DNA from 4 places in the Bradyrhizobium sp. 4 genome. Region 1 is predicted to be linked to each of the others. Evidence: predicted binding sites of a transcription regulator. Region 1 holds the regulator's gene; each other region holds the start of a gene.
The links. Region 1 encodes PhoB, which activates phosphate uptake and scavenging genes when phosphate is short. Its sites were predicted from a motif close to TGTCATNNANCTGTCAT; they were not measured.

Region 1 (7,576 bases):
CAGCCGCTCGCAGGGCGGCACCGGCCTCGGATTATCGCTGGTGAAACATATTCTTAACCGCCATCGCGGCCGGCTTTTGATCGAAAGCGTGCCCAAGCAGGGCGCCACTTTCGCTGCCTGTTTCCCCCAGGGCAAGCCTGCGGCTCTGAGCTAAATTCCAGCGATTTCAGCTGCTTAACACTGTCATCCGACTGTCACCAAACCTTCGTAAAAGCTCAGCTGTCCGCTCCTAAAGGGGCGGCACGGGGAGCGCGATCGGGCGCGGATGGCGCTTCGCTCCCCTGTATGGAGACCAGCATGAATTTCCTCAAAACACTCGTCGCTGCTGGCATGGTCGCCGCATCGACGACGGCGGCCTTTGCTGCCGACATCACCGGTGCCGGTGCGACGTTCCCGTTCCCGATCTATTCCAAATGGGCCGATGCCTACAAGAAGGAGACCGGCAACGGTCTGAACTACCAGTCGATCGGCTCCGGCGGCGGCATCAAGCAGATCCAGGCCAAGACCGTTACCTTCGGCGCGAGCGACGCGCCGCTCAAGGCCGAGCAGCTCGAGAAGGACGGCCTCGTCCAGTGGCCGATGGTGATGGGTGCCATCGTTCCCGTGGTCAACATCGAGGGCGTGAAGCCCGGTGAGATGGTGTTCGACGGCGAGACGCTGGCCAGCATCTATCTCGGCAAGATCACCAAGTGGGACGACGCCGCGATCAAGAAGCTGAACCCGAACGTGAAGCTGCCCTCGGAGGCCATCACCGTGGTCCGCCGTTCGGACGGTTCGGGCACCACCTTCAACTTCACCAACTACCTCGCCAAGGCCAGCGCGGACTGGAAGAGCAAGGTCGGTGAGGGTACCGCCGTCGAGTGGCCGGTTGGCGTCGGCGCCAAGGGCAACGAAGGCGTGTCCGGCAACATCAGCCAGACCAAGAACTCGATCGGCTATGTCGAGTACGCCTATGCCAAGCAGAACAAGCTGACCTACACCGGTCTCGTCAACAAGGCCGGCAAGCCGGTGCAGCCCACCGTCGAAGCGTTCCAGGCGGCCGCCGCCAACGCCGACTGGGCCAAGGCTCCCGGCTACTACGTCATCCTGACCGACCAGCCCGGCGAGAAGTCCTGGCCGATCACGGCGGCGACCTTCATCCTCATGCACAAGGACGCCACCGACAAGGCGGCCTCGCAGGAAGCCATCAAGTTCTTCCGCTGGGCCTTCAAGAGCGGCGGCAAGGCGGCTGAAGAGCTCGACTACATCCCGATGCCGGATCCGGTCGTTCAGCTGATCGAGAAGACCTGGGCTGCCGACATCAAGAGCTAGGCTCGCGACGCTCGCGCCCCGGATGCGCTGCGCCGCATCCGGGGCGCGGACCAACAAAAAAACGTATGCTATTTGGTACAGGGGATCGGCGTGGCAGAGATGGCCGTTCAGAGCGATGTAATCGACGATGCCGGACCGTATGATCGCGCCAAGGCCTTGAGCGCGTTCAAGCTCGGGGACGTCACCTTCTACTGGATCACGCGGCTCTCCGCGATCTCGGTGCTTCTGATCCTCGGCGGCATTATCCTTTCGCTGATCGTCGGCGCCTTCCCGGCGATGAAGGAATTCGGGGTCTCGTTCCTGTGGACGCAGCGCTGGGCGCCGTCCGCCGATCCGCCCGTGCTCGGCGCGCTCGGGCCGATGTACGGCACGCTCGTCACCTCCTTCATCGCGATGCTGATCGCCATTCCCGTGGGTCTCGGCATTGCGATCTTCCTCACCGAACTCTGCCCGCAATGGCTGCGCCGCCCGATCGGCATGGCGATCGAGCTGCTCGCCGGCATCCCCTCGATCATCTACGGCATGTGGGGCTTCTTCGTGCTCGGCCCGTTCCTCGCCAACACGTTCCAGCCCTTCATGATCAAGATCTTCGATGGCGTGCCCGTGCTGGGCGCGATCTTCGCAGGTCCCCCGTCCTATCTCAGCCTGTTCAATGCCGCGCTGATCCTCGCCATCATGGTGCTGCCCTTCATCACCTCGATTTCGGTCGACGTGTTCAAGACGGTGCCTCCGGTGCTGAAGGAAGCCGCCTACGGCGTCGGCTGCACCACCTGGGAAGTCGTCCGCAGCGTGGTGATCCCCTACACCCGCGTCGGCGTCATCGGCGGCGTCATGCTGGCGCTGGGCCGCGCGCTCGGCGAGACCATGGCGGTGACCTTCATTATCGGCAACTCGTTCCGGATCTCGTCGTCGATCTTCGCGCCGGGCACCACGATCTCGGCGGCGATCGCATCCGAGTTCGCCGAGAGCGACGGCCTGCACCAGTCCGGCCTGATCCTGCTCGGCCTCCTGCTGTTCGTGCTGACCTTCTTCGTGCTCGCGGCGGCGCGGCTGATGCTGATGCGGCTGGAAAAGAAGGCGGGGAACTAGCGCCATGAACCCGATCTACTCACGCCGCCGCCGCAAGGATATCGTCGTCCGCGGGCTCTGCATCGCCGCAACCGCCTTCGGTGTGACCTGGCTCGCGCTGATCCTGATCACGCTGCTCTACAACGGACTGGCGGGACTCAATGTCCAGCTGTTCACCGAGAACACGCCGCCACCGGGATCGAACGAGGGCGGCCTGCTCAACGCCATCGTCGGCTCGCTGATCATGACCGTGATCGGCGTCGGCATCGGCGCGCCGCTCGGCATGTTCGCCGGCACCTATCTCGCCGAATACGGCCGCAATGACCGGCTGACCTCGGTGATCCGCTTCATCAACGACATCCTGCTCTCGGCACCCTCGATCATCATCGGCCTGTTCATCTACGGCGCGGTGGTGGTGCCGATGCGCGGCTTCTCCGCGATCGCAGGCTCGCTCGCGCTCGCGGTCATCGTGATCCCGGTGGTGCTGCGCACGACCGAGGACATGCTGCTGCTGGTGCCGAACGCGTTGCGCGAGGCGGCCTCGGCGCTCGGCCTGCCGCGTTCGCTGGTGATCAAGCGGATCGCTTATCGCGCTGCCCGTTCGGGTCTCATCACGGGCGTGCTGCTCGCGACCGCTCGCGTCGCCGGTGAAACCGCGCCGCTGCTGTTCACCGCGCTGTCCAACCAGTTCTTCAGCCTCGGCCTAAACAAAACGATGGCGAACCTGCCGGTGACCATCAACAACTTCGTGCAGAGCCCCTATGCCTATTGGAAGCAGCTGGCCTGGAGCGGCGCGCTGCTCATCACCCTGACCGTTCTTGCCCTTAATATTTTCGCGCGCATCCTTGGCGCCGAGAGGACCGCAAAATGAGTGATCTTTCCGTATCGATGAGCGCGTCAGGTGGACTGCCGCACGCGGCAGTGCTGCCGGAGGCGCCCCCCAAGGTGACCGTGCGCAACCTGAACTTCTATTACGGCGAGCACCATGCGCTGAAGAACATCAACCTGACGCTCGGCGCCAACCGTGTCACGGCGTTCATCGGTCCGTCAGGCTGCGGCAAGTCGACCCTGCTGCGCATCTTCAACCGGATGTACGACCTCTATCCCGGTCAGCGCGCCACCGGTCAGCTCATGCTCGACCAGACCAACATCCTCGACGGCAAGCTGGACCTCAATCTGCTGCGCGCCCGCGTCGGCATGGTGTTCCAGAAACCCACGCCGTTCCCGATGACGATCTACGAGAACATCGCGTTCGGCATCCGTCTTTATGAGAAGATATCGAAGTCCGAAATGGACGGGCGCGTCGAGAAGGCGCTGCGCGGCGGCGCGCTGTGGAACGAGGTCAAGGACAAGCTCAACGCCTCCGGCCTGTCGCTCTCCGGCGGCCAGCAGCAGCGCCTCTGCATCGCCCGCACCGTCGCGGTGCGGCCCGAGGTGATCCTGTTCGACGAACCCTGTTCGGCGCTCGACCCGATCTCGACCGCCAAGGTCGAGGAGCTGATCCAGGAGCTGTCCGAGGATTACACGATCGCGATCGTCACCCACAACATGCAGCAGGCGGCGCGCGTCTCCGACAAGACCGCCTTCATGTATCTCGGCGAGTTGATCGAGTTCGACGACACCAGCAAGATCTTCACGTCGCCGTCCGACCGGCGCACGCAGGATTACATCACCGGCCGGTTCGGCTAGGAGACGCGACATGGGTTCTGAACATACCGCAAAGGCCTTCGACACCGACCTCCAGGAACTCACTCGCCTGGTCGCCGAGATGGGTGGCATCGCCGAACGCATGATCGTAGAGTCCGTCGACGCATTGATCCGCCGCGACGTCCCGCTCGGCCAGCGCGTCGTCGCCATCGACACCGAGCTCGACGCGCTGCAGAAGCGCATCGAGGAACGCGCGGTGCTCACCATCGCCCGGCGCCAGCCAATGGCGGTCGATCTGCGCGAGATCGTCGGCGCCATGCGCGTCGCGACCGATCTCGAGCGCATCGGCGACCTCGCCAAGAACATGGGCAAGCGCGTCGCGGCGCTGGAGACGGACTTCCATCCGCTCAAGCTGTTCCGCGGCCTCGAGCACATGACCGACCTCGTGCAGCAGCAGGTCAAGTCGGTGCTGGACGCTTATGCCGCGCATGATTTGCCGGCGGCGATGGCGGTGTGGAAGGGTGACGAGGAAGTCGACGCCATCTGCACCTCGCTGTTCCGCGAGCTCCTCACCTACATGATGGAGGATCCGCGCAACATCTCGTTCTGTATTCACCTGATGTTCTGCGCCAAGAACATCGAGCGGATCGGCGACCACGCCACCAACATCGCCGAGACCGTGTTCTACATGATCGAGGGTCAGGCGATCACCGACAAGCGACCGAAGGGCGACATGACGACCTTCGCCAACACGGTACCGAACACCTGAAGACTTAAGGGAGCGACGACCCGATGGGCGCACGCATTATGGTGGTTGAGGACGAGGAAGCCCTGACCGAGCTTCTCCGCTACAACCTCGAAGGCGACGGCTATGACGTCGAGACGGTGATGCGCGGCGACGACGCCGACACCCGCCTCAAGGAGCACATCCCCGATCTGATCGTGCTCGACTGGATGCTGCCGGGCCTGTCAGGCATCGAATTATGCCGGCGGCTTCGCACCCGTCCCGAGACCAAGCAGCTCCCGATCATCATGCTCACCGCGCGCGGCGAGGAGAGCGAGCGGGTGCGGGGTCTTGCGACCGGCGCCGACGATTACATCGTCAAGCCGTTCTCGGTGCCGGAGCTGCTGGCGCGCGTGAAAGGCCTGCTGCGGCGCGCAAGCCCCGAGCGGCTCGCCACCGTCCTTGCTTTTGGCGACATCGAACTCGACCGCGACAAGCGCCGCGTGGCGCGCTCGGGCCGGCCGATCGATCTCGGTCCGACCGAATATCGCCTGCTGGAGTTCTTCCTGGAGCACCCGGGACGGGTGTTCTCGCGCGAGCAACTGCTCGACAGCGTCTGGGGCCGCGACATCTATATCGACGAGCGCACCGTCGACGTGCATATCGGCCGCCTGCGCAAGCTGCTCAATCTCGGCCGCGAGCAGGACCCGATCCGCACCGTCCGCGGGGCCGGTTACGCGCTGGATGATCGGTTTGCGAAGGCGGAGCAGGTGTAGGGTTGCAGCTTTGTTTCTTGGCAAGCTGTCCCCGAATTCTTCGACGTCGTCCCGGACAAGCGAGCGAAGCGAGCGCTGATCCGCGACCCATAACCACCGAACGTGGTTTGGCGAAGACTCGGAGTGACCTCTTTCGCGCAACAACCGCGCGCTCCGAGTATGGGTCCCGGCCCCCGTGCGCAATTGCGCACTAGGCCGGGACGACACGGAAATTGAACCTTCTTCGCGCGACGACTTGCCGTAATTACCGCGGGCCCGGCTTCACCGGTGCGCGGCGCCGATCCGACGCCGGCTGGTACGCGACGCGCGAGTGCTGGGCGCAATAGGGCAGGCCGGACAGCGCCCGTCCACCGCAGAAGAAGAAGTCCGGGCTCGAGGGATCGCCGACCGGCCAGTGGCAGGTCGCCTCGTTCAATTCCAGCAGCGACAGCCGCTGGCTCATCGGCACCACGTTGTCATAGGTGACCGGATCCGGCTCAGCCTCGACCTCGAAGGCCTGCGCCAGCGCGGTGTTGCCGCGCGAGATCGGGCGGCTCACCCGCATCATGTGCTGCGCGGGGCGCGCCTTGCGCGGCCGCGGCGCTGCCGATGAAGGGCTCTTGGCGCGGCCCGAAAGGCCGAGCCTGTGCACTTTGCCGATCACGGCATTGCGGGTCACATTGCCGAGCTCCGCCGCGATCTGGCTGGCCGAAAGTCCGGCCTCCCAGAGCTTTTTCAGCTGCTCGACGCGATCATCGGACCAGGTCAAAACCGTCATTGCACCCTTTCCCTCGCTGCGCGCCCGCCATCCTGGGGCCTCGCAGCGAATGCCTAAGCCTTCAAAAACCCGTGCCGCCAGAATCCCTTAAGGCTCGCCGGGCGCGTCTTGAACGCCCGAACGTTTACGCCGGTACATAAGGACTTAAAGATCAGAACCACTGCACGAGATGTCGTATCTGACAATCCAAACGCTACAATATGGCGTGACTCCCGCGCAAGAGTCCGCCGACTCGCTTCCACATGTTCCGTGGCTAAATCCCGCAAAATCGGCACCGCAAGACTACGGATTCAGCGTTTCGCGAGGCTTTCCGGGCGGCATTGACACCCGTTTCACCAGGCCTAAGATAGTCGCACGTGCCGCCCTCAAGAGGCGGCACGTTTCGTTTTCCGGGCCGGTCGATGGTGCGTTGCGCAATGCACGCTCACACCGTCCGCAACATTCAAGTGACCGTCATGACTAACAGCGCAGCGCCGCATTTGCTCCCCGTTTTCGCCAGGTCCGACCTCGGTTTCGAGCGTGGCGAAGGCTGCTGGCTGATCGCGACCAGTGGCGAGCGCTATCTGGATTTCACCTCCGGGGTGGCGGTGAATGCGCTCGGCCATGCCCATCCGGCGCTGGTCGCGGCGTTGCAGGAGCAGGCCACGAAGCTCTGGCACATGTCGAACCTGTTCCAGAGCCCGGACGGCGAAAAGCTCGCCGCGCGCCTGTGCAATGAAAGTTTTGCGGATTTTGTGTTCTTCTGCAATTCCGGCGCCGAAGCGCTGGAATGCGTGATCAAGGTCGTGCGCCGTTATCACGCCGCGAAGGGCCATCCCGACCGTTATCGCATGATCACCTTCGAAGGCGCCTTCCATGGCCGCACGCTGGCGACACTTGCCGCGACGGGTTCGGCAAAATATCTCGAAGGTTTCGGCCCCCCGATGGAGGGCTTCGACCAGGTTGCGCATGGCGGTCTCGACGCGGTGAAAAAGGCGATCGGTCCGCAGACCGCCGGCATCCTGATCGAGCCGATCCAGGGCGAGGGCGGTGTGCGTTCGGCAACGCCCGCCTTCCTGAGGGCGTTGCGCCAGCTCTGCGACGAGAAGGGTCTGTTGCTCGCCTTCGACGAGGTGCAAACCGGCATGGGCCGCACCGGCGATCTGTTCGCGTACCGCCGCCTTGGCGTCGAACCCGACGTGATGTCGCTGGCCAAGGCGCTCGGCGGCGGTTTCCCGATCGGCGCCTGCCTTGCGACCGCGGAAGCGGCATCCGGCATGACGCCGGGCTCGCACGGCTCGACCTTCGGCGGCA
Region 2 (7,576 bases), 170 kb from region 1:
CGAACAGGAGGCGCCCTCGCCTGCGCGCGACCGCCTGGCGATAGGCGGCGTTGAGCACGGCGAGCTGCTGCTCCGGGAGGATCGAAACCGCGACGGTCATCTTGGCCAGGAAAAATGGTCAATCAAAGAGAAAGAGCCGGGTCCATCGACCCGGCTCCAGTGGCATCGTCCCGAAACTCAGGACGCCTTCTTCTTACGCAGCGCATCGACGAACTTGATCAGCTCGATCGTGCCATCCCAATCCTTGGTGGTCGCGGGATGAAAACCCTTCTTCTGGCCGTCCTGGAGGCGGTCGAAGGCAGCCTTGTCCTTGGCCGGCGCGTCGAAGAACGCCTTCGCGATCGCGGCCTTGGCCTCTTCCGGCAGATCGGAATTGTAGGCATACGGGCCGTTGATGATCGGCGCCGACTTGTGGATGATGCGGAAATCATCCTTCTTCATCGCCGAGCCATCGGCATTCTTCAGCATGCCCTTGGTCAGCATCTGCGCCAGCGTCGAATCGTCGTCGCTGGTCCACTGGTTGGCCGCGACGTCGACCGTGCCCTGCGCCAGCGCCAGGATCGCGTTCTCGTGGCTGCCGGTAAAGACGACCTTGCTGAAATAGGTGTCGGCGTCCGCGATGCCCATTTTGTCGAGCTCGAAACGCGGCACGTTGTTGCCGGAGGTTGAGTTCGGGTCGACCAGGCCGAGGTTCTTGCCCTTGAGCTGGTCGATGCTCTTGTAGGGGCTGCTCGCCTTGACGAAGAACACCGAGTAGTAGCCGGTAGAGCCGTCGGAGTTGATGTCGTTCGCGAAGGCGTCGGTCTTGACGCCGGTCAGGCGGGCGCGGGCAAACGACGCTGAGCCATAGCTTGCGATATGAATGTTGCCGGCACGCTGACCTTCGATGACGGCCGCGTAGTCGTTGGCGATTCGCAGCGTGACTTTCACGCCCAATTCCTTGGAGAGATAGTTCATAAACGGCGCCCAGCGCTCGGTGACGCCCGAGGCGTTTTCCGCCGGAATGACCGCGAAGGTCAGTTCGGGATATCTAGCTTTCCAGTCCTCGGCGGAAGCCGAGGTCGTGAACGCGAGCGCGGCGGCGCCGGCAAGAATCAATCTGCGAGTGATCATGATAGCCTCTTCATTGGTTGAGGTCGGTTGACGCAAAACTGGTGGGTCCTGATGCGGCGCCGCTCAGGCGGCGGCCGCCGTTCCAAGCACCGGAATGCCCTGTCGCACCGGTGCGAGCGTGCCGCCCATGACATCGGCGGCTTCGAGATCGTAGAGCTCGCGCGCAACGTGCTCGGTCAACTCAGCCGGTGCGCCGTCGAACACCACGCGTCCCTGCGCCATGCCGATCAGGCGGTCGCAATAGCTGCGCGCCAGGTCGAGCGAATGCAGATTGCAGAGCACGGTGATGCCAAAATGCTTGTTGATGCGCAAAAGCGCATCCATGACGATCTTGGTGTTGCGCGGATCGAGCGAAGCGATCGGCTCGTCGGCGAGGATGATGTCGGGCTGCTGCACCAGCGCGCGGGCGATCGCGACGCGCTGCTGCTGGCCGCCGGAGAGTTGGTCGGCGCGCTGGGCTGCTAGCGGGGCGATGTCGAACTGCTCAAGCGCGGACATCGCCAGCGCCTTGTCCTGCTCGGGCCAGGTCTGCGACAGCGAGCGCCAGGCCGGCATCGTCGCAAGCCGTCCCATCAGGACGTTGGTGAGAACATCGAGCCGGCCGACCAGATTGAACTGCTGAAAGATCATCGCTGAGCGCGCCCGCCACTGCCGCAGCTCCTTGCCGCGCAGCGCCGTGACGTCGAGGCCGTCGAACAGGATGCGGCCCTGCGAAGGGGCCGCGAGACGGTTGATGGTCCGCAGCAGGGTCGACTTGCCGGCGCCGGACCGTCCGATCACGCCGACGAAGCCGCCGGGAGAGACTTGAAACGAGGCGTCGTCCACCGCGGCTTTCACGCCGAAGCGACACGTTAGACCTTCAACCACCAGCATGCAGGGCTCCAGAGTAGCTGGGACCCACCGCTAACGCCGGCGCTTGACACTTGTGTGACACGGACGTTGCGGTGCGGCGATCCTACACACATCATCCCCTGTTCATCCCCTGTCATCGCGTCGTCATGACATTGTCATCAAGCCGCTCGAAGAGAAACGCCCGCCCTCTCGTTCGGATGCAACATGGCCGCCAAAGCTCTTTCGGTCCAGCCGACCATCGATCCCTCGGCGAAGCTGCACGACGCCAGGCTTGGCGCCTATACCGAGGTCGGCGCGCGCACGATGCTACACGAGGTGACGATGGGCGATTACTCCTATGTCGTGAACGACGCCCAGATCACCTACACCACCATCGGAAAGTTCTGCTCGATCGCGGCGATGACACGGATCAATCCGGGCAATCACCCGATGCACCGCGCCACGCAGGCGCACTTCACCTATCGTTCGAGCGCCTATTTCGAAGGCGAGAGCGACGACACGGAATTCTTCGACTGGCGGCGCCAGCATCACGTCCATATCGGGCATGACGTCTGGATCGGCCATGGCGCGATCGTGCTGCCGGGCCGCAACATCGGCACCGGCGCGGTGATCGCGGCCGGCGCCATCGTCACCAAGGACGTTCCGGCCTACACCATCGTCGCCGGCAATCCGGCGCGCATCGTTCGCCGGCGGTTCTCGGAAGAGGTTGCCGGACGGCTCGCCACCCTCGCCTGGTGGGATTGGGATCACGACAAATTGCGTGCAGCATTGCTCGATTTCCGCAAACTCGGGATTGAAGATTTTCTCTCGACATATGAAGCACGAGGAAGTTCTCTCAACAATTCTGTTGGCAGCAAACCAAGCGCGGTCGCGTGACAGACATTTTCCTTGAGGGCGGCCGAACCCTGATCCGCTCCGAGCTCGTCGAAACTTCTCTTGCCCTGTCCGGAACGGACATCGCAGAGATCGATGCCTCTCGCGGCCGGGCGCGGCTGGCTATCGACGCGCGCGACCTGCTGGTCCTGCCTGGCATCGTCGATCTGCATGGCGATGCCTTCGAGCGGCAGATGATGCCGCGCGCCGGGGTCGATTTTCCGATCGACGTGGCGCTCGCCGATAGCGACCGCCAAGCTATCAGCAACGGTATCACCACGGTGTTTCACGCCACGACCTGTTCGTGGGAGCCGGGCCTGCGCAGCGCCGACAATGCGCGCGGCCTGATGGAGGCGATCGAACGGCAGCGCCCGCAATTCGCGGCCGATACCCGCTTTCACCTGCGCCACGAGACCTACAATCTCGACGCCGAAACGGAGATCAGCCAGTGGCTCAGCGATGGGCGCGTCGACCTGTTCGCCTTCAACGACCACATGGACGGCACGGTTGGGGACATGGCCAAGCCGCGCAAGCGCAATCGCATGGTGGAGCGCACCGGCCTGTCGGGCGAGGATTTCGACCGGCTGGTCCGACACGTGCTTTCGTACGCCAGCGAGGTCCCTGCTTCGGTGTCACGGCTGGCCGCCGCGGCCCGCGCCGCCGGGATGCGGATGCTCTCGCACGACGACGCAACGCCGGCGATGCGCGAGGGCTTTCGCGCCATGGGCGTGGCGATCGCGGAATTTCCGATCAACGAGGAGACGGCGCGGGCGGCGGCAAGCCACGGCGACGACATCGTCTACGGCGCACCGAACGTCGTGCGCGGCGGCAGCCACACGGGCTGGACCAAAGCATCCGACATGATCGCCAAGGGGCTCTGCTCGGTGCTGGCCTCGGACTATTACTATCCCGCGCAGCTGCTCGCTGCGTTCCGCCTCGCCGCCGATGGCGTGCTGCCGCTGACCGAGGCCTGGAACCTGGTCTCCGCCGCGCCGGCGCGCGCGACCGGCCTTGCCGATCGCGGCGTGCTCGCGGAAGGCCGGCGCGCGGATATTGTGCTGGTCGATGACAGCGTGCCGCTGCGGCCGCGGCTGATCGCCGTGATATCGGGCGGCAAGCTCGTGCATCTCACCGACGCGACGCGGTTGCTTGGCATGGCAGCTACCCCGCGCGAAGCTGTCGTCGCGGCATAAACCCGCTATGCTCGGACGATGACCGCCCCCTCCCGCTACGCGATCTATTTTGCCGCAGGCAGCGACAGCGCCCTCTCCCGCTTCGGCGCGGAGCTGCTCGGTTACGATGTCTATACCGGCAACGAGCTGCCCTTTCCCGCCGAGGCAGCGCGTCTCGCGCCGGACTGGCGCGACATCACCGCCGATCCTCGCAAATACGGTTTTCATGGCACACTGAAAGCGCCGATGGCGCTCGCGCCGGGCAGGACGGAGGCGGAGCTTTTGGCGGCCTGCGTGGCCTTCGCTGGCGAGGCGCGGTCGATCCCGGTGATCCGCCCGATTGTCGATGCCATCAGCGGCTTCATCGCGGTCATTCCGGCCGAGCCGGTCGATGCGCTCCAAGAGTTCGCCGCCGATTGCGTCCGCGCGTTCGATGGCTTTCGCACCGCCCTGACGGCGGAAGATCGCGCGCGGCGCAAGCCCGAGAAGCTCAGCGAGCGGCAGCGCGACTATCTCGACCGCTGGGGCTACCCCTACGTGATGGAGGAATTCCGCTTCCACATGACGTTGACGGGGCGGCTGGACGTGGAGCGCCGCGGCCCGATTCTGGAGATGCTGCGCGCGCGGTTCGCGGCGCTCGGGCTTGATGCGCTGGCGATCGATCGCATTGCGCTGTTCAAGCAGGATGATGCGGGGGCAAGGTTCCGCATTGTGGGCGAGTGGGTGCTGGCGAGATAGCTCCCTCAAGCTCCGTCATTGCGAGCGCAGCGAAGCAATCCAGACTGCGTCCGCGGAAATAGCCTGGATTGCTTCGTCGCTTCGCTGCTCGCAACGACGATGAGTGAGTTACTTCCCCCACCGCAACGCCAGCGCATCGCGCTCCTTCGCGAGCTCCAGCAGCCCGGCCCGCGTCGCCGGGTGCAACGGCTGCAGCGGATGCCGCACCGTGTCCGACTTGATCACGCCGCCGGCCTGCATCATCGCCTTGCAGGCGATCAGGCCGCATTGGCGGTTCTCGTAGTTGATCAGCGGCAGCCAACGTTCGTAGGCGGCTTTGGCCTCTTCACGCTTGCCGGCGAAATAGGGATCGACGATCTGGCGGATGCCGTCGGGATAGCCGCCGCCGGTCATCGCGCCGGTGGCGCCGGCGTCGAGATCGGCGAGCAGCGTGATCGCCTCCTCGCCATCCCAGGGCCCCTCGATATCGCTGCCGCCCGCCCCGATCAGGCTGCGTAGCTTTGACGCAGCGCCTGGAACCTCGATCTTGAAATAGCGGATGTTGGAGAAATCACGCGCCAGCCGCGCGAGCAGCTCTACCGACAGCGGCGTGCCGGCGACAGGCGCATCCTGGATCATGATCGGAATTTTGATCGCGCCCGACAGCACCTTGAAGAATTCGACGACGCCTTTCTCGGGCACGCGGAAGGTGGCGCCGTGATAGGGCGGCATGACCATGACCATGGCGGCACCGGCCGCCTCGGCCTGCTGGCTGCGCGCGGCGCAGACGGCCGAGCTGAAATGCGTGGTCGTGACGATCACGGGAACGCGGCCCGCGACGTGCTCCAGCACCGCATGCATCACGGTCTCGCGCTCCGCATCGGTGAGCACGAACTGCTCGGAAAAATTGGCGAGAATGCACAGACCATTCGAGCCTGCGTCGATCATGAAATCGATGCAGCGGCGCTGTCCCTCGAGGTCGAGCTCGCCGCGCTCGTCGAAGATGGTGGGTGCAACCGGGAACACGCCGCGATAGGGGCGCTGGGCCTTGTGTTGGGGCGTGACCGGCATCGAACTCTCCATCCCTGATATCTCTTACATCTGCCGCGGCGCTCGCGCAGCGTCACAGATGTACCCGCCGCGCGCATCTGCGGCAATGCCGATCGCGCGACGTAGGGAGGGAAGATTGTCGAAGTTATGCGGTCCTCACCGCGCCCAAAAAGCCCTCGACCGCCACGCGGAGACGATCGGCGTCGGCGGACATTTTCGACACGGACACCGACAGCACCGAACCGGCATTGCCCGTTTCCTGGTTGAGCCTGGCGACGCTGCCGATGGTGTCGGTGACCTCGCGGGTTCCCTGCGCGGCCTGCTGGAAGTTGCGGGAGATCTCGGTGGTGGCAGCGCGCTGCTGTTCGACCGCTGCCGCGATCGCCGTCATCTTCTCGTCGATGCCGCTGATCGCGCCGCCGATCGCGCGGATGGCAGTGACCGCCTGGCCCGTCGCGCCCTGGATCTCCGCGACCTGGCGGGAGATCTCTTCCGTCGCCGTCGCCGTCTGCGAGGCGAGGCTCTTGACCTCGCCGGCGACCACGGCGAAGCCGCGGCCGGCCTCGCCCGCGCGCGCAGCTTCGATGGTGGCGTTCAACGCCAGCAGATTGGTCTGTCCTGCAATGGCATTGATCATCTTCACGACCTCGCCGATGCGGCCAGCGGTCTGATCGAGGATCTCGACCGTCGCATTGGTCTGCGCTGCCTGCGACACGGCTTCACGGGCCTCGCGTGCGCTGGCCTGCACCTGCGCGGAGATCTCGCCGACGGACGCGGAGAGTTCTTCGGTTGCGGCCGCGATGGTCTCGAGATTGTTGGTGGCCTGTTCGGCGGAGGACGAGACCGCCGCGGTCTGGCTGCTCGATTCTGACACCAGCGAGCGCACGTCGGTCGCGGTGGCATCGAGCTCCTTCGTCGACGCCGCAACGCTGTGAATGACGGCTTGCACGGTGTCGTCGAAACTGCGGCAAGCCGCATCGACGGTACCGGAGCGGGCGAGCTGCAGCGCCTGCTGCGATTCGCGTTCCCGGCCCAGGCGTTCCGCGGTCGCCGCGCTCTCGCGCAAGCTTTCGAGCGCGGCGGCCATGGTGCCGAACTCGTCGGGATACCTGGATTGCGGGACGGGCGTCGCGTAGTCGCGGGCGCTGATCTTGGCGATAGCATCCAGGATGGCACGCACCGGGCGCATGAGGCGGTTGCGGATCACGTACACGCCGGCCAGGGTCACGGCGAGCGCGAGCAGGAACGCGAGCGACTGCACGACGAGATTGGTGAGCGCCCTAGCCTGCACCGTCTCCGCCCGGACGATCGACTGGTCGAGCGCCTTGTTCGCCACCGCGACGATGGACGCGAAGGGTGACTGACACAGCGTATTCCATTCCGCGGCGGGCATCGCGGGCTTGCCGCTGCCGTCGAAATTCTTGGTGAGGTCGCCGATCTGCTTGAGGGCACCGTCGGTCTTGGCCTTCGCGTCCGTCGCTGCCGTCACCAGCTCCGCCGCTACGCCCGGCGCAGCCAGCAACTCGGCCATGCCCGCCCAGCCGGAGGTGATCGTGCCATCCCATTGCGCCACTGACCGCTTCTGAACGTCGTCGAGCGGCTTGCTGCCGTTGACGTTGGAGCGCAGCGACGAGCAATGGATTCCATAGCGATCGCGCACCTGCCAGGCGAAGCGCCGGACCTGGATCATGCGTGCGATGAAGGGGTCGTCCATCCAGGCACGGTTCGACACCGCGGTGGAGGCGAGGTTGGCCGTGTCGATCACCTTCGTGACGGCGTCATACCAGGAGTTGGTGCGC
Region 3 (7,576 bases), 170 kb from region 1:
CAGCGTGGTCGGGAATTCCGCGACCGAAACCCCATCGCGCACGGCGTCCACGACGTTCTCCTCGGTGGTATCGTCATGGCTCGCCAGCGGGATCTTGTACTTGTGTGCCAGCGCCACGATCTCGCGCATGTTGGTCGCGGCATAGGCCTTCTGATACTCGAAACGCTTCGCGAACAGTTCGTCGAGTTGGGCGTCGGTCTTGCCGCCGCCCTTGCCGCGGTAATAGTCGCGCAGCTTGCCTTCGTCGCGGAACTGGCGCTGGCCGGGGGTGTGGTCCATCAGCGACATCAGCCGCACGTCGGGACGGTCGATCAGCTCCCTGGCCTCCTCGACCACGCTCGGCATCGGGATTTCGCAGCGCAGATGCAGGAAGTGATCGGCGCGCAGCAGGTCGGCATCGCGCGCGGTCGTGATGGCGGCTGCGAGCGTGCCGGCGCGTCCGTCGACTTCCTCGGCGCCGTCCTCGCGCCAGACCCGGAGCGAGTCGAACACCGTGGTGATGCCCGATGTCGCGAGCTGGCCGTCGTAGGAGACGACGGCGGCGACCGGATTCCAGAACACTTTCGGCCGCGGCACGTAATGCGCTTCGAGATGGTCGGTGTGGAGCTCGATCAAGCCGGGCATGATCAGATCGCCGCCGGCATCCTCTGCCCCCGCAGGCACCCTGCCCTCCCCGATCTCGGCAATACGTCCATCGGCGAGAGCAAGCCAGCCCTGCTCGATCACCCGTTCCGCCAGCACGATCCTGGCGTTGGCGATCACGATGTCCTTCTTGGCGTTCATGTCCATTTCCTTCAGGCCGCGGCGGCGAAGTTGGTAACGTCGACGATGCGGTCGGCAATCTGATGACGGATTTCGTCGTCATGGACAATGGCAACCATGGCGACGCCCTGGCGCTTCTTTTCGGCGACCAGCCCGACCACGACGGCGCGGTTGGCTGCGTCGAGCGAGGCGGTGGGCTCGTCGAGCAGCAGGATCGGCAGGTCCGAGATGAAGCCGCGCGCGATGTTGACGCGCTGCTGCTCGCCGCCGGAGAAGGTCGCCGGCGGAAGCTGCCAGAGTCGCTCGGGGATGTTGAGCCTATGCAACAGTTCACCAGCACGGGCCTGCGCCTCCGCGCGCGCCACGCCGTTGACGATCAGCGGCTCCGCGACGACGTCGACGGTCGCAACCCGCGGCACCGCGCGAAGGAACTGGCTGACATAGCCGATGGTCGCGCGGCGGATGTTGAGGACCTGCCGCGGCTCGGCGGTGGCAAGATCGACCAGCGCGCCGCGATGGCGGATGCCGATGCGGCCGGAGTCGCAGCGATAATTGCCGAAGATCATCTTCAGGATCGACGATTTTCCGGCGCCTGATGGCCCAGACAGCACGACGCATTCGCCGGGGTCGACGTGGAAGGTCACGCCGCTGACGACAGGCAATTCGATGCCGCCCTGCAGGTGCATCGTAAAAGTCTTGTTGGCGTCGGCGATGTCGATCATGGCGGTCATTGGAAAACTCTTCTCGCAAGGCTCATGGCGTTGAAGGCTCATGGCGGCAGGATCGAGGAGACGAGGAGTTGAGTGTAGGACTCGCGGGGATCGTCGAGCACCTGGTCGGTGAGGCCGGTCTCGATGACGCGGCCGCCCTTCATCACCATCACGCGGTGCGACAGCAGGCGCGCGACCGCGAGATCATGGGTGACGATGATGACCGCGAGGTGCAGCTCGGCGACCAGGCTGCGCACGAGGTCGAGCAGGCGGGCCTGAACGGAAACATCGAGGCCGCCGGTCGGCTCGTCCATGAACACCAGCCGCGGCTCGGTGACGAGGTTGCGGGCGATCTGGAGACGCTGGCGCATGCCGCCGGAATAGGTCCGCGGCGCATCGTCGATGCGTGCGATGTCGATCTCGACACGGGTCAGCCAGTCCGAGGCGGTATCGCGAATGCGGCCGTAATGGTTCCAACCCACCGCCATCAGCCGCTCGCCGACATTGGCGCCGGCCGAGACCGCCATGCGCAGGCCCTGCGCGGGATCCTGGTGGACGAAGCCCCAATCGGTGCGGAACAGGAAGCGCCGCTCGGCCTCGCCCAGCGTAGCGAGATCGCGGGTGGCGCCGTCGCGCATCCGATAGGAGACGTGCCCACCGCTGGCCGCGAGCTGACCCGACAGGAGCTGGAGCAGCGTCGATTTGCCCGAGCCGGATTCGCCGACGATTGCCAGCACCTCACCGGGATAGAGTGCAAAGGACACGTCGCGGCACGCCGCGATCCGGCCGTAGGACTTGCTGAGGGATTTTGCGACCAGCAGCGGCTCGTCGTTCTCGAGCATGTGTTGATCAGCCATTGGATGCCTCCTGCGCCTTGTCCTTGTACGGCGCGGCGCTGAGGCTGCCGTGATGGCCGGCGGCCTGGCGGCCCTCGCAATAATCGGTGTCGGAGCAGACGAACATGCGCCCGCCCTTGTCGTCGGTGACGATCTCGTCGAGATAGGAATTTTCCGCGGCGCACAGCGCGCAAGGCGCGTTGAAGCGATACGGCTCGAAGGGATGGTCCTCGAAGTCGAGCGACACGACTTGCGTATGGGGCGGGATCGCATAGATGCGCTTCTCGCGGCCGGCGCCGAACAATTGCAGCGCCGGGCAATTGTCCATCTTGGGATTGTCGAATTTCGGCGTCGGCGACGGGTCCATCACGTAGCGCGCGTTGACCTTCACCGGATAGGCGTAAGCGGTCGCGATGTGGCCGAAGCGAGCGATATCCTCATAGAGCTTCACATGCATCAAGCCGTATTCGGCGAGCGCATGCATGCGCCGCGTCTCGGTCTCCCGCGGCTCGAGGAAGCGCAGCGGCTCCGGGATCGGCACCTGATAGACCAGCACCTGATTTGCGTGCAGCGCCGTCTCCGGGATGCGGTGCCGGGTCTGGATCACGGTCGCATCTTCAGTCGCGGTCGTCGTGGCGACGCCGGCGGTCTTGGCGAAGAATTTGCGGATCGAGATCGCGTTGGTGGTGTCGTCGGAGCCCTGGTCGATCACTTTCAGCACGTCCTCGGGCCCGAGGATCGCCGCAGTGACCTGGACGCCGCCGGTGCCCCAGCCGTAGGGCATCGGCATTTCACGGCTGGCGAACGGCACCTGATAGCCGGGGATCGCGATCGCCTTCAGGATCGCGCGGCGGATCATCCGTTTGGTCTGTTCGTCGAGATAGGCGAAATTGTAGGTGGGCGCGTTCATTCCGCGGCCTCCTTCATGGCGTCGGGCGCATTGGCTTCAGTGAATTCCTTGCGCAGCTTGCGCAACAGGCCGAGCTCGGACTGGAAGTCGACATAATGCGGCAGCTTCAGATGCTCGACGAAGCCGGTCGCCTGGACGTTGTCCGAATGCGACATCACGAATTCTTCGTCTTGCGCAGGGGCGAGTGCCTCTTCGCCGAGCTCGCGCGCACGCAACGCGCGGTCGACCAGCGCCATCGACATGGTCTTGCGTTCGCTCTGGCCGAAGGCGAGGCCATAACCGCGCGTGAAGCACGGCGCTTCGGTCGCGGAGCCCTTGAACTGGTTGACCATCTGACATTCGGTGAGCTCGATCGAGCCGAGCGGAACGGCGAAGCCGGCGTCTTCCGCCGAAAATTCGACATCGACCTCGCCGAAGCGAATCTCGCCGGCGAAGGGATGGTTGCGGCCGTAGCCGCGCTGGGTGGAATAGCCCATCGCCAGCAAGAACCCTTCGTCGCCACGCGCGAGATTTTGCAGGCGCAGGTCACGATCCGCCGGAAAGTTCAGCGGCTCGCGGGTGAGGTCGCCGACGCTGGCGCCCTCTTCCGCTTGAGGCGAGGATTCGATCAGCCCGTCGCGGCCGAGGATATCCGTCACCCGCGGGGTGGGCACTGTCGATGCTTCGGCCGTCGCCGGCGCTTCCGGCACGAAGCCTTCGGCGAGCGAGGGATCGAGCAGACGGTGGGTATAGTCGAAGGTCGGCCCGAGAATCTGGCCGCCGGGAATGTCCTTGAAGGTCGAGGACACCCGCCGCTGCACCCGCATCGCGCCGGTCTCGACCGGCTCGCTGGCGCCGAAGCGCGGCAGCGTGGCGCGGAAGGCACGGACCAGGAAGATCGCCTCGATCAGATCGCCGCGCGCCTGCTTGATGGCGAGCGCCGCGAGCTCGCGGTCATAGAGCGAGCCTTCGCTCATGACGCGGTCCACGGCGAGACCAAGCTGCTCCGAGATCTGGTCGAGGGAAATTTCCGGCACGCTTTGATCGCCGCGCCGCGCACTGGCGAGCAGGCGATGGGCGTTCTCGATGGCGCGTTCGCCGCCTTTGACTGCGACATACATGCTTAGCTTCCCTTGCTCACGACACGCGTGGTGCGCGGGATCGCAACCACGGCGTCATCGGCCACCAGCACCACATCGACGCCGCGCGGAAACAGCGCCTCATTAATACGAAGTCGCTCGAACAGGTCGAACGGCTTGATCGAGGCCTTGAGCGTGGCGACACCGTCGATGCCGGGGCCGCGCAGCTCGAAGCTGCGTCCGGCGTCAAGGCTATCGACCTGGACGATCAATGTGGTCGAGCGATCCGGATATTCGCTGGTGCCGAGCGCGAAGCGCTCGAGCGAAGACAGCACTCCGCCGTCGCCGATCAGCGCGAAGCTGGCGATCGAGGGATCCTGCACCACCGGTGCGCCGGTGTGGAACTTCAGCCATTTTGTCACGTCGGTGCTTTCCGACATGCGCGCATCGAGCCAGAGCGGCGTGTCGTGGTCGAACAGCGTCAGCGCGATCGCGGCCGTGCCGCGCATCATCGTTTGAGGCGCTCCTGATGTCGGCACGATGCGCTGGACCGATCCCGGCCGCGCCATCGCGTCCATGACCGAGCGAAAGGTCGATTGCGCCGACAGCACCTTGTCGGCGAACCCCGGCGGCAGTTCCGCAATCGTGGTCATGATCTCACCCCTCACCGCGCACCATGGTGTAGAAATCAACCTTCGTCGCGGCGGTCTCGGCCGCCACCTGTTTGCGCTTGGCCATCAGCTGCTCACGCAACGGCGCGATAATGTCCCGCTCCACCGCGCCGCCGAAATCGCTGGACTGCACCAGCGCATCGCACAGCGCGATCAGCCGCGCCTTCTCGCCGTCGCGACCGAGCGTGTAACCGAAGCCGACCTCGCCGCTCGCAAGCCGCACCGCGGCGCGCGACACCGTGGCCTCGCCAAGGTTGAACGGCGCGCCGTCGCCGCCGACCCGGCCGCGCAGCATGACGAGGCCGTTTTCCGGCGCGCGCAGATCCTGATGCGCTGGCAAAACGAGAGCGCGGAGGCGGGCGGCGATCTCGCCCGCCTCTGCGTGCGCCAGCACGGCCATTGCGGCCTTGCGCTGGGCTTGCTGATTGTTGTGCTGGGTCACCACATCCACCGACTTTTCTGCAGAACTTGCCGAATCCAAGTTGTCTATGATACTAGACAACTTGATAGCGGAGCGCCATGACTGTTTGGTGACAAGGGCGTGATTTCTGGAGTAGCTTCCCGGCCACATGAGCATGCAGGACACAGCTTCCTCCGGCGTCGCATTGTGGCGCCTCGTTGCCGACGGCATCGAGCGCGGCATCGCCGACGGCCGCTTTGCGGCCGGCGACAAGCTGCCGGGCGAGGTGGAGATCGCCGAAATCTATCGCGTCAACCGCCACACCGTGCGGCGCGCGCTGGCCGCGCTTGCGGAGCGCGGCATCGTGCGGGCCGAACGCGGTAGCGGAACCTACGTCGAGGCGCAGAAGCTCGCCTATCCGCTGCGCTCGCGGACCCGTTTCTCCGAGATCGTCGGCGCGGACGGCCGCGAACCGCATGGCCGGTTGATCGAGGCGTCCGATGATGTCGCGACCCGCGAACTCGCGCGGGAACTCGGCCTCAAGACCGGTGCACCGCTGGTGCGGATCGAGGCGATGCGCCTCGCCGACCGCACACCGATCTGCGTCTCCACGACGTGGCTGTCGGCGCAGCTGTTTCCGGGTGCGGGCGACGTCTTTGCCGCGACCCGCTCGATGACGAAACTGCTCGAGCATTACGGCGTCCGCGACTATCGCCGCGGCGCGACCCGGATCACCGCCGGCATCGTTGACGCAACCGACGCCGCACGGCTCGATCTGGCGCTGGGACGGCCGATCCTGGTGGTCGACGCCACCGATCACGATCTCGACGGCAAGCCGCTGGTCACCAAGCATTCGCGCTTTGCGGCGGAGCGGGTGGAATTTTTGGTGGAGTCGTAGGGTGGGCAAAGGCGCACTTGCGCCGTGCCCACCATCCATCCAGTGCTGCGATTGAACTGGTGCGCACGCGGCGCTTTACCACCCTACGAAATCGTGATCAGGCCACCGCCCTTCGCCCAATAATCGCGAAGCGCAGTTTTCCCGAGACGAAATCGATCGCGGCGACCGCGACCAGGATCATCAGGATCAGGAACGACACCTTCTGCCATTCCAGCACGCGGATCTGCTCGGCGAGTTGGAGGCCGATACCGCCGGCACCGACGATGCCGATGATGGTAGCCGAACGCGTGTTCGACTCGATGAAATAGAGCACTTGGCCGGCGATCACGGGCAAAACCTGCGGCAGCAGACCGAAGCGGATCTCGTGCAGCGCACTGCCGCCGGAGGCGCGGATGCCCTCGACCTGCTTCTGGTCCGCGCCCTCGATCGCCTCCGAGAACAGCTTTCCAAAGGCGCCGAAATCGGACACGGCAATGGCGAGCACGCCGGCAAACGGGCCGAGCCCGACCACGTTGATCCAAACCAGCGCCCAGATCAGCGTATCGACGCCGCGGATCGAATCCAGGAAACGTCGAATCGGGAAGCGCAAAATGCTCGACGGCACCACGTTACGCGCGGCAAGAAGACTGATCGGCAGCGCGAACACCGCAGCCAGCGTCGTGCCGAGCAGCGCGATCGACAGCGTCTCGCCCAGCGCCTTCAGATAGATCGGCAGCGACGAGCCGGGATCCGGCGGAATCATCATCAGGCTGATCCAGCCGAGCTGGCTGAGGCCGGCGACGAAGCGCGAGGGCGAGAAGTCGAGATCGACGAGGCCATAAATCAGGATCGCGAGCGCCGCGACGATCATCCCCGGCATGGCGAGCCGCGCCGAGGCCGGCCGGTCGAACACATCGGAGTAGCGCGCGCGAAGCGCGGCGATGTCGATCTCCTGCGGCCCCGTCACGTCCGCGTCTCCCTGCCGAACAGGCGGCCGCGCAGCCAGCCGGTGCTGATGTCGATAATGAAGACCGTGACGATGATGGTGAGCAGGATGGCGCTGACGTCGGAGTAATAGAACTTGCGGATGGCGACGACCAGCTCCTGGCCGATGCCGCCGGCGCCGACGAATCCCATCACGGAGGCCTCGCGGACGTTGATCTCGAAACGCAGCAGCGCGTAGCTGGCATAGCCCGCCGTGACCTGCGGCAGGATGGCGAAGCGCATGCAGGAGAGCCAGCTCGCGCCGGTCGAGCGGACGCCTTCGACCGGCTTCATGTCGGCGTTCTCGACGATCTCGGAGAACAGCTTTCCGAGCGCGCCGGTGGAGTGAATCGCAACGGCCAGTACGC
Region 4 (7,576 bases), 380 kb from region 1:
CGGTCAGCACGATGACCATGACCATCAGGATCACCGACTGCGCCGCCGAGCTGCCGAGATTGCCGCCGAGCAAGCCGTCGGAATAGACCTTGTAGACCAGCGTGACCGTCGACGTTCCGGGACCGCCGCGGGTCATGGTGTCGATGATGCCGAACGTGTCGAAGAAGGCGTAGACGATGTTGACCACCAGCAGGAAGAAGATGGTCGGCGACAGCAGCGGGAAGGTCACGGTCCAGAACCGCCGCATCGGACGGGCGCCGTCGATCGCGGCGGCCTCGAACACGCTCTTCGGGATCGCCTGCAGGCCGGCGAGGAAGAACAGGAAATTATAGGAGATCTGCTTCCACGCGGCGGCGAGGATGATCAACGCCGCGGCCTGGTCGCCGTCGAGCAGCGGATTCCAGTCGATGCCCATGTTGCGAAGATAGCGCGAGAGCACGCCGAGCGAGGGATGCAGCATGAAGATCCAGAGCACGCCGACCACGGGCGGCGCCACCGCATAGGGCCAGATCAGGAGCGTGCGGTAGAGCATCGAACCTCGCAGCGGCTTGTCCGCCATCACGGCGAGCAGCAGCGCGAAGGACAGCGACGAGACGGCGATGGCGAACGAGAACAAGAAGGTTCGGACGATCGCCTCGAAATAGGCAGCGTCCTTGAACAGCTCGACGTAATTCTCGAACCAGACAAAGGTGGTCGACAGCCCGAACGCATCCTGGAGCAGGAAGGACTGGATCACCGCCTGCAGGGCCGGCCAATAGAAGAAAATCAGGACGATCGCGAGCTGCGGCGCAACCAGCGCGTACGGTAACAGCCTTGACTGGAAAATGGCTTGCTTTTGCATGATGCCAGCAGAGCGGCAGGCCGGGTCGCGGCCTGCCGCTCATTGCCTCACTTGACGGCGGTCTTTTCGAACTGCCGCAGCATCGTGTTGCCGCGCTCGACGGCGGCATCGAGCGCCTGCTTGGCGGTCTTCTTGCCGGCCAGCGCCTGCTCGATCTCTTCCGACCAGACGTCACGCAGCTGCACCATGTTGCCGAGGCGCAGGCCGCGGGAGTTCTCGGTCGGCTCCTTGTTGGTCAGCTCGAGCAGCGGGGTCTCGAGATAGGGCTGATCCTTGTAGAAGCCCTCTTCCTTCGCCTTGGCATAGGCCGCCTTGGTGATCGGCAGGTAGCCCGAGGCCTTGTGGATATAGACCTGGCGATCGGTGTCCGAGAGGAAGGTCAGGAACTTTGCGACGCCCTTGTATTCCTCGGCCGACTTGCCGCCCATCACCCACAGCGAAGCGCCGCCGATGATCGAGTTCTGCGGCGCGCCCTTGACGTCGGGATAATACGGCATCGGCACGGCGGTGAAGGCGAACTTGGCCTGCGCCTTGACGTTGCCGAAGAACGCCGACGATGTCAGGTAGATCGGGCACTCGCCGGAGGTGAAGCGACCTTCACCGGTGTTGGTGCGGCCGGCGTAGTCATAGGTCTTGGTCTTCTGCAGCTCGACCAGGGTTTCGAGATGCTTGACCTGAAGCGGTCCGTTGAACTCGAGCACGGTGTCGAAGCCGTCGAGGCCGTTGGCCTTGCTGGCGAGCGGCACGTTGTGCCAAGCGGAGAGCTGCTCGAGATTGACCCAGGTGATCCAGGAGCCGGAGAAGCCGCAGGTGTCGTGACCGGCAGCCTTCAGCTTCTTGGCGGCCTCGAACGTTTCGGGCCAGGTCTTCGGGATCTCGACATTCGCCTTCTTCAGCTCGTCGAGGTTGACCCACATCACGGTCGAGGACGAGTTGAAGGGGAAGGACAGCATCTCGCCCTTCGACGTCGAATAATAGCCGGTGATGGCGGGCAGGTAGATCTTGGGGTCGAATTTCTCGCCGGCGTCGGCCATCAGCTTGTAGACGGGCTTCACGGCGCCGGTCGCGGCCATCATGGTCGCGGTGCCGACTTCGAACACCTGCATGATGTGCGGGGCGTTGCCGGCGCGGAACGCCGCGATGCCGGCGTTCATCGTATCGGGATAGTTGCCCTTGTAGGTCGGGATCACCTTGTAGTCGCTCTGCGACGCGTTGAAGTCGGTGGCGAGCTTGACGATGACGTCGTTGTTGGCGCCGGTCATCGCGTGCCACCACTGGATTTCGGTCACGGCCAAGGCCGGTGAGGCCGATAGTCCAACCGTGAATGCAATAGCGGCAGCCGCTCCAAAGTGTCGAAGAGCCATCAAGTAAACCTCCCTTGGGCCGTCAAAAATGATCGCTTGCGCTAGCAGCGCCATATGACGTTCACATGACTGTGTAAGCGGCCGAAACGAAAGCGGCAAGCGCTGGAAAAGGGAAGCTGTCAAATAGGCGAATGCCGCGCGCGCAGCGTCCTCCGTTCGCGATGCACAGAGCGCCCGCACCGCAGTGCGGCATTGCCGTCCGATGTGGAAGGCGAGGCGCTAGCGCTTGCGCTCGGGTCCGCAGACCGTGCCCTGCTCGACCATCGCGTCGATCTCGGACCTGGAGTAGCCGAATTCGCCCAGCACCTCGGCCGCGTGCTGGCTGAATTTCGGCGGCAGGCGCCGCAGGCTCGGCTTGCTGCGATCGAGCCGGATCGGGGATGCCACGCCCTTGTACCAATCCTTCTCGATGATATCGCCGCGCGCGATCGTGTGCGGGTTGGTCAACGCCTGGTCGATCTTCTGCACGGGGCCTGCGGGCAGGCCCGCGGCGAGCAGGCGATTGCACAGCGGCTCGGCCTCGTGCTGGCAGAACACCGCGGCGAGCTCGGCCCGCAGTGCCTCGCGATTGGCGATGCGGTCCTTGTTGCGCGCAAAGCGCGGATCGGTGCCGAGCTCGGGCTTGCCGATCTCCTTGGCGAGCTTGCGGAAGGTGCCGTCATTGCCGACGCCGATGAAGATGTTGTCGGTCTTGGTCGGGAAGATCGCATAGGGCACGAGGTTGGGATGCTCGTTGCCGGTGAGCGCCGGCGGCTTGCCATGCATGAAATAATTCGCGGTGTGCGGATGCATGATGGCAAGACCGGTCTCGTACAGCGTGGTCTCCAGGAACTGGCCCTGGCCCGAGCGCTGCCGCTCCGACAGCGCCATCAGGATGCCGATCGCCGCGTAGAGGCCGGTGCCGATGTCGACCAGCGGCACGCCGATGCGCATCGGTCCGCTCTCGGGCGAGCCGGTCGCCGCGATCATGCCGGTCATGGCCTGGATGATGGCGTCATAGCCGGGATTGCCGCCGCGCGGGCCGTCGGCGCCGAAGCCGCAGATCCGGCAATGCACGAGCCGCGGAAATTTTTCCCGCAACACCTCGTTGCCGATGCCCCATTTCTCCAGCGTGCCCGGCTTGAAGTTCTCGATCAGGACGTCGGCGCTCTCCAGCATCTTGAGCAGCACGGCCCGGCCGCCCTCGGAGGCGAGGTCGAGGCCGATCGAGCGCTTGTTGCGGTTGATGCCGATGAAATAGGCCGCGTCTTCTTCGTGGAAGGGAGGGCCCCAGTCGCGCACCTCGTCGCCGGCGGGCGGCTCGACCTTGATCACGTCGGCGCCATGGTCGGCGAGGATCTGGGTGCAATAGGGACCGCCGAGCACGCGCGTGAGATCGATGACGCGCAGGCCGCTCATTGCGCCCGTGGCAGCTCCAGAACTGGCGGCTTCAGTCATGCCTTCGCGTCCCCGTGTCGATATTGATCACAGGCCTAACGAGGTTCGTCCGGGCCGGCAATGGCTTCCCGCGTAGGGCGTCATGCAGGCCGCTCGCCGCAATCCCGTGGGATGGCAAATCATGGGAAGCGGCCGGCCCGAGGGGGATCCCGGGCCAGCCGCTTCAGCTACCCGATCAGACGACCGTCAGGCGAACGTCGACATTGCCGCGCGTCGCGTTGGAATACGGGCACACCTGGTGCGCCTTCTCGACCAGCGCCTCGGCTTCCGCGCGGGCGAGGCCCGGCAGCGAGACCGCGAGGTCGATGTCGAGACCGAAGCCGCCGGCCGCGCGCGGGCCGATGCCGACCGTCGAGGTCACGGAGGCGTCGGCCGGAACCTTGGGGCCGCCCTGCGAGGACACGAACTTCATCGCGCCGATGAAGCAGGCGGCATAGCCCGCCGCAAACAGCTGCTCGGGATTGTTGCCGGCGCCGCCGCCGCCGCCGAGTTCCTTCGGCGTGGTGAGCTTGACGTCGAGCGCGCCGTCGAGGGTCGCGGCATGGCCGTCGCGGCCGCCGGTGGCCTTTGCGCTGGTCTTGTAGAGGACGTTCACTGACATTTTCGTCTCCCTGTGTTTCTCGGGTGGGGTGCGATCCTTATCGCAAACAATTAGATTGTGCGCAATTTAAATTACGGCGCCTCACATTTAATTGTTCGCAATTGAATATGCCGCCGGCCGGCCCCAGAATGGAGCAAGTCTCGTGAGATTCTCGATGCCCCGGAAACATTCGGCAGCGGACGCGCCGCTTCGCCTCGATAACCAGATCTGCTTCGCGGTCTATTCGGCCGCGCATGCCTTCAACCGCGTCTACAAGCCGCTGCTGGACCGGCTCGGCCTGACCTATCCGCAATATCTGGTGATGCTGGTGCTGTGGGAGCGCGACGACGTGCCGGTGAAGAGCATCGGCGAAAAGCTGCACCTGGATTCGGGCACGCTGACGCCGCTGCTCAAGCGGCTCGAGGCGGCCCATCTCGTCAAGCGCACGCGCTCGAGCGAGGACGAACGTCAGGTGCTGATCGCATTGACGCCGCAGGGCCAAGCGCTGAAGGACAAGGCGCGCGCCGTGCCGCAATCGATCCTGGCGGCGACGGACTGCTCGGTCTCGGAACTGGTCGCGATGAAGGACGAGATCGTGGCGCTGCGCGATCGGTTGAATGCGGTGATTGGGGAGTAGGGGTTAGAAGTGCGTGCTTAGGACAGCCGCTTCTTTGTGAAGGCCCGGCCGGAGTGAGACTTCAGGTACGCTTCAAAAGCGAGCGCTTTGTACTTGTCAGGGAAAGCGCAGTACCAGATCAGCTTCCAAGGCTTGAACTTGGCGGTGTGGGTGGATTTGCCAGCATCGCGCTCTGGAATCCGGCGCTTCAGATCTTCCGTAGCCCCAACGTATTCCTGCTCAGGAAATTCGATGCTGCGGAGGATGTAGACGTACCACATTGACGATTATCGCCTGGGCAGCCGCTGTGTCGGAATCTCACCAGTCCGTCTTCGCCCTTGGGGCTTCGCCGGACACCACGCTTCGCCCTTCGGGCTGTGCGCGGCTGCGCCACGCGTAGCCTGAAGGGCGAAGCGTGGTGGAGCCAGGCGGGATCGAACCGCCGACCTCTTGCATGCCATGCAAGCGCTCTCCCAGCTGAGCTATGGCCCCTTAACCGTCCGACGCGCCTTGGGCGACGCGTCGGGAAAGACCCAGAACCACAGTTCTGGAATTATCTCAAGTCTCTTCGTCACCGCCGACATCACCAATGATGTCGGTCACGTCCTCATCGCCTTCTTCGTCGTCGGCGATAAAGGTCGAATCGTCGTCGTCATCGTCCTCGATGGTCTCATCGACTTCGATGTCGTCCTCGGATTCGGGCACGACGGCCTTGACCTTGCCGGTGTTCTCCTCCGCATCGGCCTCCTCGAGCGAGACCTCCTCGACCTCCGCCGGCTCCGGCGTGGCGTCTGCGGCAGCGGCTGCGTGGCGGGCTTCGGCGCCGCGGGGCGCGCGCGCCGGCGCGATGGGCGCGATCGGCACGACTTCCCCGGTATAGGGCGAGATCACCGGATTCTTGTTGAGGTCATAGAACTTTTTGCCCGTGGTCGGGCAAATACGTTTAGTTCCGAGTTCGGACTTGGCCACGGCAGAGGAATCCTGGAAATGTCTGAAAAGCGGTGCTTCACTTGGCTAGTTGGCGGCCCGCTGTCAATAGCGCATTGCGGGAGAACGACATGCCCGTGACGGCGGGGAGACCATGTGATACCTGCCCCGCGAGTCCCGCAGGGACGTTCCGGGCCTATCCAAGGACACTAACTTGACCGATTCCGACAAGCCGACGCCGCTCCAGTCGCGCGCCAGCGGTCCCCTGACCGGGAAAGTACGGGTGCCCGGAGACAAGTCGATCTCCCACCGTGCCCTCATCCTCGGCGCGCTCGCGGTCGGAGAGACGCGGATTTCGGGCCTCCTGGAGGGCGAGGACGTCCTCAACACCGCCAAATCCATGCAGGCGCTTGGCGCCAGGGTCGAGCGCACAGCCGATTTCGCCTGGAAGGTGAACGGTGTGGGTGTCGCGGGCTTCGCGGAGCCCAAAGTGCCGCTGGATTTCGGCAACTCCGGCACCGGCTGCCGGCTCGTTATGGGCGCCGTCGCCGGCTGCCCGATCTCTGCGATTTTCGACGGCGATGCCTCGCTGCGCACCCGGCCCATGCGCCGGATTCTGGACCCGCTGGAAAAGATGGGTGCGAAGGTCGTCTCCGGCGGCGAGGGCGGCCGCCTGCCGCTGACCGTCCAGGGTGCGCGCGATCCGCTGCCGATCACCTACAAGACCCCGGTCGCCTCGGCCCAGATCAAATCCGCCGTGCTGCTCGCGGGTCTGGCCGCGCCGGGCACCACGACCGTCATCGAGACCGAGGCGAGTCGCGACCACACCGAGCTGATGCTCAAGCATTTCGGCGCCGAGATCACCTCGGTGCAGGAAGGTCAGCACGGCCGCCGTATCACGCTCGTGGGGCAGCCTGAGCTGCATGGCGCCAATGTCGTCGTGCCCGCCGATCCCTCATCGGCGGCGTTCCCCATCGTTGCTGCGCTGATCGTCGAAGGTTCCGACCTCGTCCTGTCCGATGTCATGACCAATCCGCTGCGCACCGGTCTTTTCACCACGCTGCGCGAAATGGGTGCCTCGATCGAGGAAAGTGAAGTTCGCGGCGACGCCGGCGAGCCGATGGCAAAGCTGCGCGTACGCGCCTCGAAATTGCGCGGTGTCGAAGTGCCGCCGGAGCGCGCACCGTCGATGATCGACGAATATCTGGTGCTGGCGGTGGCGGCCGCCTTCGCCGAGGGCACGACCATCATGCGCGGCCTCCAGGAGCTCCGCGTCAAGGAATCCGACCGTCTCGAAGCCACCGCCGCCATGCTCCGCGTCAACGGCGTCAAGGTCGAGGTCTCCGGCGACGATTTGATCGTCGAAGGCCGCGGCCACGTTCCCGGCGGCGGCGTTGTGGCCACCCACATGGACCATCGCATCGCGATGTCCGCGCTGGTGATGGGCTGCGCGTCGGACCAGCCGGTGACCGTCGATGACACCGCCTTCATCGCCACCAGTTTCCCGGATTTCATCCCGATGATGCGTTCGCTTGGGGCCGAGTTTTCATGATCATCGCCATCGACGGGCCCGCGGCGTCGGGCAAGGGCACGCTCGGCAAGCGCCTCGCCCACCATTACGGCTACCGTCATCTTGATACCGGCGTGATCTATCGCGCGGTGGCCTATTCCCTGATGCAGTCCGGGCATGATCTCCGGGACGAGGCGGCGGCGGTCGCTGCGGCGCTGGAACTCGATCCCGAAAGGTTCGGCAATCCCGCCCTGAAGACCCAGAAGGCCGGCGAGGGCGCCTCCATCGTCTCGGCGATCCC

Region 2: phnC (phosphonate ABC transporter ATP-binding protein) is a predicted target of PhoB. The motif match lies at 2,108-2,124, and genes of this name have one in related genera.
Region 3: phnF (phosphonate metabolism transcriptional regulator PhnF) is a predicted target of PhoB. The motif match lies at 5,467-5,483, and genes of this name have one in related genera.
Region 4: ugpB (sn-glycerol-3-phosphate ABC transporter substrate-binding protein UgpB) is a predicted target of PhoB. The motif match lies at 2,260-2,276, and genes of this name have one in related genera.

What each region holds. Positions count from the first base shown of each region.
Region 1 is NZ_CP064686.1:7,313,804-7,321,379, reverse strand. Features, by position in the region: gene IVB45_RS35145 (ATP-binding protein) at 1-154, shown strand, start outside; gene pstS (phosphate ABC transporter substrate-binding protein PstS) at 298-1,311, shown strand; gene pstC (phosphate ABC transporter permease subunit PstC) at 1,411-2,400, shown strand; gene pstA (phosphate ABC transporter permease PstA) at 2,405-3,250, shown strand; gene pstB (phosphate ABC transporter ATP-binding protein PstB) at 3,247-4,068, shown strand; gene phoU (phosphate signaling complex protein PhoU) at 4,079-4,795, shown strand; gene phoB (phosphate regulon transcriptional regulator PhoB) at 4,819-5,526, shown strand; gene IVB45_RS35110 (GcrA family cell cycle regulator) at 5,771-6,283, opposite strand; gene IVB45_RS35105 (aspartate aminotransferase family protein) at 6,739-7,576, shown strand, end outside.
Region 2 is NZ_CP064686.1:7,147,100-7,154,675, forward strand. Features, by position in the region: gene phnE (phosphonate ABC transporter, permease protein PhnE) at 1-100, opposite strand, end outside; gene phnD (phosphonate ABC transporter substrate-binding protein) at 178-1,113, opposite strand; gene phnC (phosphonate ABC transporter ATP-binding protein) at 1,177-1,986, opposite strand; gene IVB45_RS34310 (chloramphenicol acetyltransferase) at 2,170-2,841, shown strand; gene IVB45_RS34315 (alpha-D-ribose 1-methylphosphonate 5-triphosphate diphosphatase) at 2,838-4,031, shown strand; gene IVB45_RS34320 (DUF1045 domain-containing protein) at 4,050-4,748, shown strand; gene IVB45_RS34325 (dihydrodipicolinate synthase family protein) at 4,857-5,798, opposite strand; gene IVB45_RS34330 (methyl-accepting chemotaxis protein) at 5,923-7,576, opposite strand, start outside.
Region 3 is NZ_CP064686.1:7,139,128-7,146,703, forward strand. Features, by position in the region: gene IVB45_RS34250 (alpha-D-ribose 1-methylphosphonate 5-triphosphate diphosphatase) at 1-783, opposite strand, end outside; gene phnL (phosphonate C-P lyase system protein PhnL) at 795-1,493, opposite strand; gene phnK (phosphonate C-P lyase system protein PhnK) at 1,532-2,329, opposite strand; gene IVB45_RS34265 (alpha-D-ribose 1-methylphosphonate 5-phosphate C-P-lyase PhnJ) at 2,322-3,218, opposite strand; gene IVB45_RS34270 (carbon-phosphorus lyase complex subunit PhnI) at 3,215-4,318, opposite strand; gene phnH (phosphonate C-P lyase system protein PhnH) at 4,321-4,929, opposite strand; gene phnG (phosphonate C-P lyase system protein PhnG) at 4,934-5,398, opposite strand; gene phnF (phosphonate metabolism transcriptional regulator PhnF) at 5,517-6,245, shown strand; gene phnE (phosphonate ABC transporter, permease protein PhnE) at 6,343-7,104, opposite strand; gene phnE (phosphonate ABC transporter, permease protein PhnE) at 7,188-7,576, opposite strand, start outside.
Region 4 is NZ_CP064686.1:7,690,173-7,697,748, reverse strand. Features, by position in the region: gene ugpA (sn-glycerol-3-phosphate ABC transporter permease UgpA) at 1-841, opposite strand, end outside; gene ugpB (sn-glycerol-3-phosphate ABC transporter substrate-binding protein UgpB) at 889-2,205, opposite strand; gene IVB45_RS36775 (CaiB/BaiF CoA-transferase family protein) at 2,425-3,642, opposite strand; gene IVB45_RS36770 (organic hydroperoxide resistance protein) at 3,818-4,243, opposite strand; gene IVB45_RS36765 (MarR family transcriptional regulator) at 4,398-4,859, shown strand; gene IVB45_RS36760 (GIY-YIG nuclease family protein) at 4,877-5,119, opposite strand; tRNA gene IVB45_RS36755 (tRNA-Ala) at 5,255-5,330, opposite strand; gene IVB45_RS36750 (TIGR02300 family protein) at 5,397-5,807, opposite strand; gene aroA (3-phosphoshikimate 1-carboxyvinyltransferase) at 5,980-7,317, shown strand; gene cmk ((d)CMP kinase) at 7,314-7,576, shown strand, end outside.